DNA from 3 places in the Microbulbifer sp. GL-2 genome. Region 1 is predicted to be linked to each of the others. Evidence: predicted binding sites of a transcription regulator. Region 1 holds the regulator's gene; each other region holds the start of a gene.
What was found. The regulator LexA, encoded in region 1, represses DNA repair genes until DNA is damaged. The targets are predictions, from matches to a motif close to ACTGTNTNTANANACAGT.
Positions count from the first base shown of each region.

Region 2: ruvC (crossover junction endodeoxyribonuclease RuvC) is a predicted target of LexA. The motif match lies at 2,669-2,686, and genes of this name have one in related genera.
Region 3: recN (DNA repair protein RecN) is a predicted target of LexA. The motif match lies at 1,919-1,936, and genes of this name have one in related genera.

Region 1 covers NZ_AP019807.1:4,462,879-4,467,671, forward strand. Annotated here, with positions in the region: gene GL2_RS19310 (class I adenylate-forming enzyme family protein) at 234-1,796, opposite strand; gene GL2_RS19315 (TIGR00730 family Rossman fold protein) at 1,976-2,614, opposite strand; gene lexA (transcriptional repressor LexA) at 2,779-3,384, shown strand; gene GL2_RS19325 (hypothetical protein) at 3,460-3,717, opposite strand; gene GL2_RS19330 (DUF6586 family protein) at 3,829-4,317, opposite strand; gene topA (type I DNA topoisomerase) at 4,318-4,793, opposite strand, start outside.
Region 2 covers NZ_AP019807.1:699,842-704,634, forward strand. Annotated here, with positions in the region: gene ybgC (tol-pal system-associated acyl-CoA thioesterase) at 1-353, opposite strand, end outside; gene ruvB (Holliday junction branch migration DNA helicase RuvB) at 406-1,428, opposite strand; gene ruvA (Holliday junction branch migration protein RuvA) at 1,453-2,064, opposite strand; gene ruvC (crossover junction endodeoxyribonuclease RuvC) at 2,122-2,649, opposite strand; gene GL2_RS03160 (YebC/PmpR family DNA-binding transcriptional regulator) at 2,797-3,540, opposite strand; gene aspS (aspartate--tRNA ligase) at 3,645-4,793, opposite strand, start outside.
Region 3 covers NZ_AP019807.1:2,339,135-2,343,927, reverse strand. Annotated here, with positions in the region: gene dnaK (molecular chaperone DnaK) at 1-989, opposite strand, end outside; gene grpE (nucleotide exchange factor GrpE) at 1,114-1,755, opposite strand; gene recN (DNA repair protein RecN) at 1,987-3,657, shown strand; gene GL2_RS10170 (1-acyl-sn-glycerol-3-phosphate acyltransferase) at 3,940-4,545, shown strand; gene fur (ferric iron uptake transcriptional regulator) at 4,591-4,793, opposite strand, start outside.

The DNA.
Region 1 (4,793 bases):
TTTAATTCTGGCCAGAGTAGCATATTCCACTGTTCAGCCAATGGCGTGCTGTTCCTCACGTGCCCGAAAAAGGTAGCAGTACTTGCGGCAACCCCTTACTACCGAAAAGATATTTGGAAAGATTCAACAGGCCTCCCAGGTCGCTTTACGGTGTGGGCGGGATTAAGAATTTGATTCGCGGGATCCACAACTACAGAGCCAACCTTACCCCCTAGTACCCACTCCCAACAGATTCACTTGTTCTTATCGTGAGCTAACTGCGTTTCAGCAAGCTTCTTAAGGGCCGCTCTGTCAATTTTACCTGTTGGATTAATTGGCATTTCATCCAGGATTTCGATCACCTCCGGAGCCTTGTATCCAACACGTTCTTTTGCACAACGGATAACCTCATTAGCACAGGGCTTAGGGGCATTTTTTTTCAAGGTGATATAAGCCCAAACATTCTCCCCATGCGCGTCGTCATGAATGCCAATGACGCCCGCAAGGTCCACAGCCGGGTGCGCCATTACAGCTTCTTCAACTTCCTGAGGTGATAAGTTTGAGCCATCGTGGACTATGATCTGCTTCTTTCGGCCGCGAAACCAGAAATATCCCTCGGAGTCGACACGCATAACATCGCCTGTATCGAACCAACCATCAGAGAACGCCTCCCTATTTGCTCGGGGGTTCTGCCAATAGCCTGCCATTACCGGGGTTCCACTGAGCCAAAGATTGCCATCAATATTAGGTGCTACCTCCCTGCCCTGCTCATCGCGTAGACTTACGGCGTAGCCTGGGGCAACAGTACCCACCGATCCGGCATTATCTGGTGAGAGCGACCGATTGAAAAGGCAGCCAGGAGCTTCTGTCAGTCCATATCCCTCCTGGATCACATGACCAGTTTTGTGAGTAAATTCTTTGGCAATGTTAACTGGAAATTTGTCTCCGCCCGTAAAGCACACACGAAGTGAAGTAAAATCTTCGCGCCTGGCCTTGGGGTTGCGTTCCATTGCAATAAATAATGCAGGAACCATAACCAAAATAGTTGGCCGGCCTCGCCTCAATATTGAAAGAATTTCTTCACCGTCAAAACTGTGAGGAATAAGGGTCTTCGCACCTACTGAGAGAGCTGCCAGAGCTGTTAAAAGCGATCCGACATGTGCGATTGAGCCACCTGGCAGTACTATATCGTCCTGGGTTAACTTTAGAGCAGCAACGAAACTAGCCACAATAGCCCCAAAGCTAAGCAAGCTATGGGCTACGCCTTTTGGTTTACCCGTACTCCCAGAGGTGAAAAATAAAAATGCAGGGTCATTAACAGCAGAGGTAGAAAATTTAGCAGACTGCCCCTTATTGTTAATCAAACCTTCAAAACTTGGGGCATTTCCGAGCGTACCACCAAAAGAAAGATAGCCTTTTTTTAATTTACCAATAAATCTGCTTGCCCGGACATCTCCACTTCGCTCAACGCCTATAATCAGTGATACTGCTGCACTTTTTTCAAGGGCATAGTCAATCTCTGGTGTGGTATATCTATAGTTTAATGGGACTACCACCAGCCCCACCTTCAAACATGCGAGATAAAAAATAAGTATCTCGCCGCAGTTGGGCATCAGGGATGCAACCCTATCCCCCTTACCTAAACCCATTGTGATCAACCCCAAGGCAAGGGCATTGATATCCCCCTGTAGCTCTCGCCAGGTCCAGGCCTGACTCCCGGAAACAAGTGCCACTTCACCAGGCTTACTTTTCAGGGCGGGCAGCAGGAGATTGGTTAAATTTGCAGGTCTCGACAATTGAGGGCCAAAAATTGGCACAGGCCAGCCTCCTGACTAAGGCACAAGCATCCCGTTAATCTGAGATAATCGGGAACAGGCATTTAGTGATATTTATAACGATTTCAAAAACCATCATATGGTCCAGAATGGATTTATGGGCAATATCACCCTAGCAACAGGCAGAAAAACCCTGCAACCAATTAAATAAATATTTTTTATTATTCCTTGTTGCGCATATATTTCATAATCAACTCCGCTGTCTCCTCGACAGTATCTACTATATGGAACAAATCCAGGTCGCTGGCATCAATACAGTTGCGCTCAAGCACTGTGTTTACCAGCCAATCATAAAGCCCTGCCCAGTAACGTTTACCAACCAGCACAATTGGGAAACGCCGCACTTTTTGTGTTTGAACCAGTGTTAACGCCTCGAATAACTCATCCAGTGTTCCATATCCCCCAGGTAACCCTACAAAGCCTACAGCATGCTTAACGAACATAAATTTACGAACAAAGAAGTAACGAAAATTTAAACTGATATCCTGGTAAGGATTCGCAGCCTGCTCAAATGGCAGCTCTATGTTCAATCCAATTGAAGTGCCAGGTTGATCGAAAGCACCACGATTGCAAGCTTCCATCAGCCCCGGTCCTCCGCCGGTAATCACCGGGATACCCTCCGCAGCCAATAGCTCCCCCAGTTTTACCCCCTGTTGATACTCCGGGCTGCCCTCCTCAAATCTTGCCCCTCCAAAAACGGTCACTGCTCCACTGAGCGGGACCAAACGTTCTATCCCATCAACCAACTCAGACTGTATCCGCAGGACACGCCACGCCTCTGGCATTTTCACATCCAACATTATTTTTTTCCCTCTTTGTCAGATCTTTCAACGATCGCTTTCATTCCTTGTTTTCATAAACAATGTAGCAGCTTATGAAGAGGCAGGTGTTAGGATTGCGTGAACCAAAATTCTGTATATAATCCCAGCAACTGTATATAAATACAGAAAAGCTAGGTAAATCTATGACCAATCTCACCGCACGCCAGGCTCAGGTATTAGAGCTGATCAAAACCTATCTCGATGATACCGGCTACCCCCCTACCCGAGCAGAGATCGCCCAGGAGCTGGGTTTCCGCTCGCCCAATGCCGCTGAAGAGCACCTGAAAGCATTGGCGCGAAAAGGAGCCATTGAAATGGTTGCCGGCGCGTCGCGGGGCATACGTATTCCGGATCATCAATCGGGCTTACCCATTGTTGGACGCGTAGCTGCAGGCAACCCTATTCTTGCTGCTGAGCATATTGAAGACTATTGCGACCTCCCTCCCAGCTTTTTCCACCCCCCTGCAGACTACTTACTTCGGGTGCACGGAATGAGTATGCGCGATGCAGGAATTTTGGATGGTGACCTTCTGGCAGTACAGAAAACCGAACAAATCAGGAATGGCCAGATTGTCGTTGCGAGAATTGACGAAGAGGTAACAGTCAAGCGCTTCCGGCGCAAAGGTAATCAGGCAACTGTGCAACTGCTGCCAGAAAATGAAGACTTTGAAACTATCCAGGTGGACATGCGAGACAAAAACTTTGTAATAGAAGGTTTGGCAGTGGGCGTTATTCGCCAGACTCCATAAAGCTCCCACCCAGCCCCCAATACAACAACAGCGGCCTATTGGCCGCTGTTGGATCACACTTTGTTAACCCTTCGATCAGTGGATCGTATGATTAACCGGCATTGACTCATCCTCTTCCTCAAAGTAGCCAGGCTCCAAATCATCCAGATTTTGTACTGCCTCAATACCGGCTTCCAGCATTGCGCGCGCTACGGCAACTTTGTGTTTTCTCAGAAACTGAAGACTCTCGGCTGAGAAAGAAATACTCACCAGAGGGTCCTCCTTGTGACCAGCGCGGCGCAATGCCACATCGCCATTGGCCAACTCAATAATTTCAAAAGTTTCGGAGGACATTCTCTTTTCCTTCACCACACATCAGTTTGCGCCCAGTGTACCACAGGCTAACTGGAAGTATCAGAGGCCTACAAACGGTGAAATATGGCACCCCGGTACCAGTACCTGCAACTAGCACTCTTCTAAATTGGCACGCTGCCTACGCACCAACTCACTCAGGGAAGCATGCCATTGCAGAAGCACTTCATCAGAAATAGTTACCAGCTCAGAAGCAGCGAGATTGTGCAGAGGAATAAGGTTGGGGCTATTGTGCTTAACCTCAGTATTTGATGGTGCTGAGACAAGCTGGGTCCAGGCCTGTAGTAACTGACTGAGCCAGCTACAAGGCTCCTCACTCAGCTGCTGCAGCTCTTTCACCTCAATACTGGCCCTACCTTGACTCTCAAGACTATCGGCAATCACCTGAAGGGAATCCGACGCAAGACCCAGCTGCAGCTGGTGGGAAAGCTCAGCAAGGAAAGCCCTATAAGCTTTCCAGAGCTGTAAAACGGCCGCCTCTTCCAGTGCAACCCTTTGCAGAGGAGTTTCACTGGAAAACTGCAGTAACAACTGAGTTTTGCGTAGAGCCGAAACTACCTGGCCAGTATGAGGGTTACTCATTTATTTCTTTGCAGCCACTTTTTTGCCCACGGGCTTACGCTTTGCCGCGGTAGCCCTGGTGCTGGTTTCAACCTGCCAGCTGCCACTACGATAGAACGCTTTCCAGCCGGTAGCTTTGCCTTCCTCCTCGGACTGGACATATTGCTCCTGGGTCTTTCGGCTAAAGCGAATTACTGTATCTCTTCCTTGGTCATCCTCCACCGGCGCCGAGAACAGAAAGCTGTATTTGGGGTCGATCTCACTCTTGTGAGGGAGCAATTCCTTCACAAGAGGTGCACGGGTTTCGCGGTTTTTGGGGAACTGGCTAGCAGCCAGGAACAGGCCCGAGGCTCCATCGCGTAATATGTAGTGATCTTCCACTTTCAAACATGCCAATTCAGGCATTGGTACCGGGTCCATCTTCGGCGGGGCAGGCTGGCCGTTTTTTAAAAGCTTGCGAGTATTTTTGCAGGCTTCATTGGTACAGCCAAAGTACT
Region 2 (4,793 bases), 1.2 Mb from region 1:
CTGCGGCTGTCGTCAGCGACACAGGCAACTTTGACCACACCTTCGCAAATTAGCTCATTACCGCGCCAGATTTTTTGCTCAAAGGTCACCGCGGCTCGCCCCAGTTTGCCAATCGCTGCAGTAGCGCGCAATGCATCATCAAGAATGGCTGAGCGCCGGTACTGGATCTCGGCGGAGTGCACCACCAGCAACAACCCCTGCTCCGGCATCGCCGGCTTATCATAACCGAGAGAGCGCAGCAGTTCTGTGCGCGCGCGCTCCATATACTTCAAATAATTCACGTAATAGACGATACCGCCCGCATCCGTATCTTCGATATAAACACGCACGGGTATGCCAAAGACTTCCTTCACTCCCCCCCTTATCCACTAGTTTTCCCTGATACGAGCCGCCAGTCACCTATTGTCAATTTCTTCCATCTGGTTTCGGCAGACCGAAATGCTCATAAGCCAGCCCGGTAACTACCCGCCCGCGGGGCGTGCGCGCAATATAGCCCTGCTGGATCAGGTAGGGCTCAAGCACATCCTCCAGGGTATCGCGCTCTTCACTGACGGCAGCTGCGAGACTGTCCACTCCTACCGGGCCACCATCGAATTTCTCAATCATCGCCAGCAGCATACGCCGGTCGAGCTGGTCGAAACCGCGCACATCCACATTGAGCATATTAAGGGCCGCATCAGCAATGGCCGAGTCTACCGAACCATCAGCCTTTACGTCGGCGTAATCGCGCACGCGGCGTAACAAGCGGTTGGCAATTCGCGGGGTACCACGAGCGCGCCGAGCCACCTCCAAGGCACCACCCTCATCCATTTCCACCCCCATCAAACCCGCAGATCGGCGCACAATACTGGTGAGATCCTTCACGTTGTAGAATTCCAGGCGCTGCACTATGCCAAAACGGTCACGCAGGGGGGAAGTCAGCAAACCGGCTCTGGTGGTAGCCCCCACCAAAGTGAAAGGTGGCAGGTCCAGTTTGATGGAGCGCGCAGCAGGCCCTTCACCGATCATGATATCCAGCTGGTAGTCTTCCATGGCCGGATACAAAACCTCCTCCACATGGGGGCTGAGGCGATGGATTTCATCGATAAAAAGCACATCCCCCGGCTCCAGGTTGGTCATCAGCGCAGCCAGGTCGCCAGCCTTTTCCAGCACAGGACCGGAGGTGGTCTTGATCGCCACCCCCATCTCCGCTGCGATAATATTCGCCAAGGTGGTTTTACCCAGACCCGGCGGGCCGAACACCAGCGTGTGATCCAAGGCCTCTTTGCGCAATTTGGCCGCCTGGATAAAGATTTCCATCTGCTCGCGCACCACAGGCTGACCCACATAGTCCGAAAGGGTCTTGGGGCGCACAGCGCGGTCGTACTGCTCTTCCTGTCCTGTCGGCCCCACGGGCTCCGGAGCCACAAGACGGTCGGCTTCAATCATCGCTACAACTCCATCGCACTCAAATTACGCGGGCGCCATGCCCTTCAGGGCCAGGCGAATCAAAGTGGCACTGTCAGCGTCCGGTTGCTCCTTGCTAGCGCGAGCAACCATTTTACTGGCTTCTGTAGGCTTGTAGCCCAGCGCCGCCAGGGCGCTTTCAGCCTCGCCAGAGTGATTCACCTTGGGGGCGACAGCTGCAGCCATCAAAGGGATATCATTGGCATCACCAAAATCCGGGGTCAACTTATCGCGCAGCTCCACAATCAGGCGCTCGGCAGTCTTCTTGCCCACACCGGGCACTTTTACCAAAGCTGCAACATTATCCTCGGCTACGCAGCGCGCCAGGGCCGCGCCATCAAGCCCGGACAAAATAGCCAGGGCCATTTTGGGCCCTACGCCACTGACCTTGATCAGAGTGCGAAACAGCTTGCGATCGGCATCGCGAATAAAGCCATATAACTGCTGGGCCGTTTCAGAAACAGCCAGGTGAGTATGCAGCTGCACCGGCTGCCCCAGGGCGGGCAGTTCAAAAATAGTGGTCATAGGGGCGAGAACTTCGTAGCCAATCCCCTGCACATCTACCAGTAAAAGAGGTGGCTGCACTGCGGCCAAAGTGCCGCTCAGTCTTCCAATCATGTGTTATTCCAGGTCTGTTATATCTGCGCCCGCTATCGGGCCAATCCTATCAGCCGCTCACACACTGAGACGGCCACGGCGGAAACGACTGCGCGCACCACCAGCAGTGAATACCAGGGTCTGCTCGGTGTGCATATGGCAAAGGGCCACAGCAAGGGCATCGGCGGCATCCTCCTGAGGAGTCGCCGGCAGCGATAGCAGAGTCTTGACCATGTGCTGCACCTGTAATTTATCCGCAGCGCCGTTACCCACCACTGCCTGCTTGACCTTACGAGCCTCGTACTCGGCAACTTCAAGGCCGCTGTTAGCACCGGCTACGATAGCGGCACCACGAGCCTGCCCCAGCTTCAGTGCAGAGCCAGCACTTTTGGACATAAATACGCTCTCTATGGCCATTTGGGCGGGTTGGTATTGCTGGGCGATCTGGCTAATTGCATCAAAGATCAGCTTCAGTCGCCCTGGCAGTGGCCCCTCGGGTATTCGAATCACCCCACTGGCCACATAGCGGGCCTTGCCCCGCTCTACATCGATAATTCCATAGCCCGTTTTACGCGAGCCGGGGTCAATACCCAGGATTCGGGTCAAAAGGCGGCTCCCCAAAATATCTGTATGTTTATATAGTGGCGGAGTGTCCCAAGGTGGGAAGAGGGCGTCAAGGGAGAGCGGTGAGGGAGTGGGTCGAAAACCGCAGGTGTCAGGGCAGGATAACTCCTGCCCCGGGATGAACAGGCGTTAACCCAGCTCTTCCATTACCTCAGCGGGAATATCTGCGTTGGTGTAAACATTTTGCACATCATCAAGATCTTCCAGCATCTCGATCAGGCCCAGCACTTTCTCGGCACCCTCTTTATCGAGTGGAACCGTAGTGGAAGGAATCATGTCGATCTCGGCACTATCCGGAGTAAACCCAGCCTCTACCAATGCGTCCTTCACTGTCAGGTAATCCTGGAATTCAGTCGTTACCTCAACACTGCCATCGTCATTGGATTCAATATCTTCAGCTCCGGCTTCCAGGGCCGCATCCATAAGCGCATCTTCATCCACGCCGACTTCGTAGTACATCTGTCCCTTGCGCGAGAACAGGTAACTCACAGATCCATCAGTACCCAGATTGCCGCCGCGCTTGGAGAAAGCATGGCGAACCTCAGCCACGGTACGGTTGCGATTGTCGGTCAGGCACTCTACCAGCACCGCAACACCACCAACGCCGTAACCTTCGTAAACCACCGCTTCGTAGTTGTCTCCATCGGCATTTCCGGCGCCGCGAGCAATTGCCTTATCGATGGTATCGCGCTTCATATTTGCGCCCAAAGCCTTGTCGATAGTGGTGCGTAAACCCGGGTTATCATCCGGGTTCGGACCCGCTTTCGCAGCAACGGTCAATTCGCGAATAATCTTGGTGAAGACCTTGCCCCGCTTGGCATCCTGGGCCGCTTTGCGGTGCTTGATATTGGCCCATTTACTGTGTCCGGCCATTTTCCATCTCTCTTCAGTCAGTGTATGGGATGGGCAATATGCGAAGCGAGTTACCCATCAACACGGTTTGATGGGCTCACTTCGCATAGCCCTCCGGGTAAAAATCAGCTGATTTTTTCTTCCTTCTGGCGCAGGCGAATGCTCAATTCACGCAATTGCTTGGCGTCAACTTCCCCCGGCGCATCTGTCATAACACAGGCTGCACTCTGGGTTTTGGGGAAGGCAATTACATCACGGATCGAATCGGTACCGGTCATCAGCATCACCAGGCGATCCAGACCAAACGCCAGGCCACCGTGGGGCGGGGCACCGTATTTCAGCGCATCCAACAGGAAGCCAAATTTCTCGCGCTGCTCTTCTTCATCAATACCGAGGGTACGGAAAACCACCTGCTGCATTTCCTGATCGTGGATACGCACTGAGCCACCACCGAGCTCGGTACCATTCAGTACCATATCGTAAGCACGGGACAGGGCGCCGAGCGGGTTTTGCTCGAGCTCTTCCGGTGTACAGGAAGGTGCTGTAAAAGGATGGTGCAGGGCGGTGAGACTACTGTCGTCATTCTCTTCAAACATCGGGAAGGCAACCACCCACAGTGGCGCCCACTCAGAAGTGTAGAGATCCAGGTCTTCACCCAATTTGCAGCGCAATGCGCCCAGGGCCTCAGAGACAATTTTGGCATTATCGGAACCGAAGAAGATGACGTCGTCATCTTCCGCCTGCAGTCGATCTAGAATCGCCGCGCGAGTTTCCAATGGCAGGAATTTAACGATCGGTGACTGAAGCCCATTCTCAAGATCAGAGCGATTATTGACCTTGATATATGCCAGGCCTTTAGCGCCATAGATACCAACGAACTTTCCATAGTCATCCAGCTGTTTACGGGTCAGCTTTTTACAACCGCCGGGCACCTTGATCGCCGCGACACGCCCTTTGGGGTCATTGGCCGGGCCGGAGAATACCTTGAAGTCCACCTCGGTCATCAGGTCTTTGATTTCCACCATTTCCAGCGGGATACGCAGGTCCGGCTTGTCCGAGCCGTAACGCAGCATCGCCTGGTAATGGGTCATACGTGGGAACTCTCCCAGTTCAACGCCCTTCAGTTCTTTGAACAGCTTGCGCACCATACCCTCGGTGATCGCCATGATCTCTTCTTCGTCAAGGAAGGAGGTCTCGATATCGATCTGGGTAAATTCCGGCTGGCGATCTGCGCGCAGATCTTCATCGCGGAAACACTTGGCTATCTGGTAGTA
Region 3 (4,793 bases), 2.1 Mb from region 1:
GACAGGTCGGCGTCCTGCAGGGCGATTTTTACCGGCTCCAGGGAGCGGTTAACCAGCTCTTCAACCAGGCTTTCCAGCTTGGCGCGAGTCATTTTTACTACCAAGTGCTTGGGACCGGTAGCGTCTGCAGTGATATATGGCAGGTTGACTTCGGTCTGCTGACTGGAGGACAGCTCGATCTTGGCTTTTTCTGCAGCTTCTTTCAGGCGCTGCATCGCCAGAGGATCACCTTTCAGGTCGATGCCCTGGTCTTTCTTGAATTCTTCTGCGAGGTAGTCGATCAGACGCATATCGAAGTCTTCACCACCGAGGAAGGTGTCACCATTGGTGGACAGTACTTCGAACTGCTTTTCACCGTCGACATCGGCAATTTCGATGATGGAAATATCGAAGGTACCACCACCCAGGTCGTATACCGCTACGGTGCGATCACCACCCTGTTTGTCCAGGCCATAGGCCAGGGCTGCGGCGGTCGGCTCGTTAATAATACGCTTAACGTCCAGGCCCGCGATGCGGCCGGCGTCTTTGGTCGCCTGGCGCTGGGAATCGTTAAAGTAGGCCGGTACGGTAATTACCGCAGCTTCCACTTTCTCACCGAGGAAATCTTCCGCGGTTTTTTTCATTTTCTTCAGGACTTCGGCAGAGATCTGCGGCGGAGCTTTTTTATCGCCTTTTACTTCTACCCAAGCGTCACCGTTGTCAGCTTCAGTAATGGTATATGGCACCATTTTGATATCTTTCTGAACAACGTCGTCTTTAAACTTGCGGCCGATAAGGCGTTTAACCGCAAACAGAGTGTTCTGGGGATTGGTCACCGCCTGACGCTTGGCGGACTGGCCCACCAGGATTTCGTTGTCGTCAGTGAAGGCAACAATAGAAGGCGTAGTGCGATCGCCCTCGGCGTTTTCGATTACACGCGCTTTGTCACCATCCAGTACCGCTACACAGCTGTTAGTGGTACCCAGGTCGATGCCGATAATTTTTCCCATCTGTAAATTCCTCGTTTGATGCGCGCTGCCAGCTCTGTTCTGTTTACAACGTGCGAATAATTCTTCTGATGTCAGCTATATTGGTGCCGGCCGATAAAATTCAAGGCCGCTTCACATATCCGCCTTATGGCGCTTTGCTGACCACCACCATGGCCGGGCGCACCAAGCGACCGTTGAGGCGATAACCTTTTTGAAATACGTCCAGAACCGTGTTCGGCTCCACCTCCCCGTTGGGCACCTGGGTCATGGCCTGGTGCAGTTCCGGGTCGAAGGGCTCGCCGGCCGGATCGACAACTTCCACTGAATTTTTCGTCAGGGTATCGACGAAAGACTTGTGGGTCAGCTCAATACCTTCCACCAGCGCTTTGTTGGATTCATCAGCGCTGTCAATGGTGGCGAGGGCGCGCTCCAGGTTGTCCACAACCGGCAACAAATCCTGCAACAACTTTTCCACTGCAAACTTGCGTGCGCGGTCGATATCCTGCTGGGCGCGGCGGCGGGCATTCTGCTCCTCCGCCTGAGCGCGCAGGGCGATATCCTTCTGCACCACCAGCTGCTCTTGCAGCTTGATAATTTCATCGTGCAGCGCATCGGCACTTTCCGCCTCTTCGTGCAGGGCATCCTCAGCCTGCTCGCGCTCGGCTGCGGAGGGGTCTTCTATCTCCGCGGAAACCGCCTCATCGGTAGCTGTTGTGTGCTCGTCAGCCAGCGCTTCCGGCTGCACTCCCTCTTTGGTCTGATCTTCTTCGCTGCGCTCTCTGGCCACTGCTTTCTCCGTCGCGTCGACTCTGTCAGTAATGAGTTGGGGCCCGTCCCGCGGGCTCTGCAGGCTATATGGGGCCATCCCCGCACAGTTCAAGTGGTTTTTAGCGCTAGCGCACAACGGCAGGGTAATGTGCGCTTGACGCTATAGCTAACCAGGTGCGAATACTGTATAAATAACCACTAATTGGGCTTCACACCCATCCATAAGAAAGGACACAGAAGCGATCTCTATATGTTGCTGCACCTGTCTATCAGCCAATTTACCCTGGTGGACCAACTGGAGTTGGAGTTCGGTCCCGGTACCAGCACCCTTACCGGCGAGACCGGCGCGGGAAAATCCATCACACTGGACGCATTGGGGCTCGCCCTCGGTGGGCGCGGCAATGCCGAGCTGGTGCGCGCCGGAGCCAATCGGGCAGATTTCAGCGCCACCTTTGATATCTCCGACCATCCGAGCGCCAGAGCCTGGCTGGAATCCCAGGAGCTGGATGCCGGACAGGAAGTCATCCTGCGCCGCACCATCGGTGTCGATGGTCGCTCACGGGCTTATATCAACGGCCAGCCGGTAACCCTACTGCAGCTTCGTGCCCTGGGTGAGCAACTGATAGATATCCACAGCCAGCACGAACATCAGTCCCTGCTGAAGAAAGAGACCCACCGGCGTCTGCTGGACGAATTCGCCCAGGCCCAAGAACTGGCCGCCGAAACCCGCAGCCGTTACAAAACCTGGCAGGACCAATACCGCCGTTATCGCACCCTGGCCGACAGCATCGAGGAGGCCGAAGCGCGACGTCACCTGCTGCAATACCAGCTCAAGGAGCTTGAACAGCTGGATTTGGACGAAGGTGAGATAGAGTCCCTGGAGAGCGAACAGCGCCAACTGGCCAACGCTGGCGATATCCTCAACGGCAGTTATCAACTGGCTGCATTGTTGTCCGGCGGCGAGGGCGATATCGCCGAGCAGCTGCACCGCGCCCTGCAACTCCTCTCAGCTATGCCCGAGCAAGCGCCGGCACTGGTGGAGGTGGCGCAAATGCTCGACAACGCACGTATCCAGGTAGATGAAGCGGCCGGTACCTTATCTCGCCACATCGACCGCTTTGAGATGGACCCCGAGCGACTGTCGGAAGTGGAGGAACGCCTCAGCGCTATTTACCAGACAGCGCGCAAGCACCGAGTGCAACCCAAAGAACTGCCGCCCCTGCAGCAACAGCTGCAGGAGGAGCTGGATGACATAGGTTCCGCGAGCGCCCTCGAGCGACTCGCTGCGGAATGTGAAAAGCTGGAGCAACAGTTCCGCAAGGCTGCCGGCAAGTTAAGTAAGCTGCGCACAGAGGCTGCCCTGGCCTTGGCAACTGCGGTGAATCAACAGCTGGCCGACCTGGCCATGCCTCACGCGCGGGTGGAATTGGCCCTGCAGACACTGGACAAGCCCTGCAGTCATGGCCTTGAAGAGGTGGAAATCCTCATTTCCACCAACCCCGGTCAACCTTCACGCTCCCTGGGCAAAATAGCCTCCGGTGGCGAACTGTCGCGGGTCAGCCTCGCTATCCAGGTGGTTACCGCCCAAACCTCCCGCACCCCCACCCTGGTTTTCGATGAGGTAGATGTAGGCATAGGCGGCGCCACCGGTGATGTTGTCGGGCGCCTGCTGCGCCAGTTGGGCGAGGCTCGCAATGGCCGCAGTGGCCAGGTGATTTGCGTTACCCACCTGGCACAGGTGGCCGCCCGGGCCCACCGCCAGTACCTGGTGGAAAAACACAGTGACGGCGAGCAGGCCTTTGTAGCCCTGCGCGAGCTGCAAAACGGCGAGCGTCGCGAGGAAGTCGCGCGTATGCTCGGCGGCGCCCCCACAGCTCAATCCCTGGCCCACGCGGAGGAAATGCTCTCCAGGACCCTCTAGCGTGAGATACAGCCAAGCAGGTTTATTTCACCTGTTTGGCTGCCGTCCACCTCGGCTCAATCTGACCGCACAGGCAGGTAAAACAAAGCAAAATCCACCTTCCGTGCAATCAAATCCCGCAGATCAATAAATGACCGCCACACAATCGGGCAAAATAGCCTGCCTACCGGTGATATGTGCCGTTTTAGGACGAATAGACCAAATATGACTGGGTGCGGCGGTAGAAGTCACCATATACTGGGCCGCTTGTTTGACTTTGTTTGAGTAGTATCGGCCGAGTTTATGCAGAGAACGATTTTTAACACCCCCATTGTCACTCCCCTGCTTCGCCAGGTGGCCAGGCTACTACTGAAGTTGCACGGCTGGCGCGTTAACGGCGACCAGCAGTCGCTAAAGCTGAAGAAGTACGTACTGATTGGAGCACCCCACACCACCAATTGGGACGGCTACTATTTTATTCTCGCCGCGCTCAAACTGAAGATGACCCCTCAGTGGATGGGCAAGGATAAACTGTTCAAGTTTCCCCTCGGCGGCCCCATGCGCTGGTTCGGTGGCATCGCTGTAGACCGCAGCAAGGCCAACAATCTGGTGGATGCCACTGTTCGCCAGTTCAAGCTGCGCAAAGAACTGGTGATCGCGATCCCACCGGAAGGCACCCGAGCTATAGCTGAGCGCTGGAAGTCCGGCTTCTACCATATCGCGCGCAGTGCCAAGGTACCGTTGGTATTGGGCTCAATCAATTTTTCCAAGAAGGAAGTGGGTATTGGCCCTATCGCCCAGCTGGGTGAAAATCTGGAAGCCGAGTTGCATAAGTTGAGGGAGTATTACGCGGACAAGATCGGTAAATTCCCCGAACTCTACACGCCGCCCTGCCAGCCACAGAAATAAATAGCGAAATGAAATGGGTGCGGCGGGCGCCGCACCCTAAAAGTTCTACTTCTCTTTCGCCTTCACATACAGTACCAGGCTGTGGCCTGTCAGCTCGTAGCCGTGCTCGTCGGCAATCTGCCGCTGCAGCTCCTCGATTTCCTCATTGTGGAATTCGATTACCTTGCCGGTATCGGTACACACCATGTGATCGTGGTGATCGCCACGGTCCAGCTCAAACACGGAATGGCCGCCATCGAAGTTGTGAC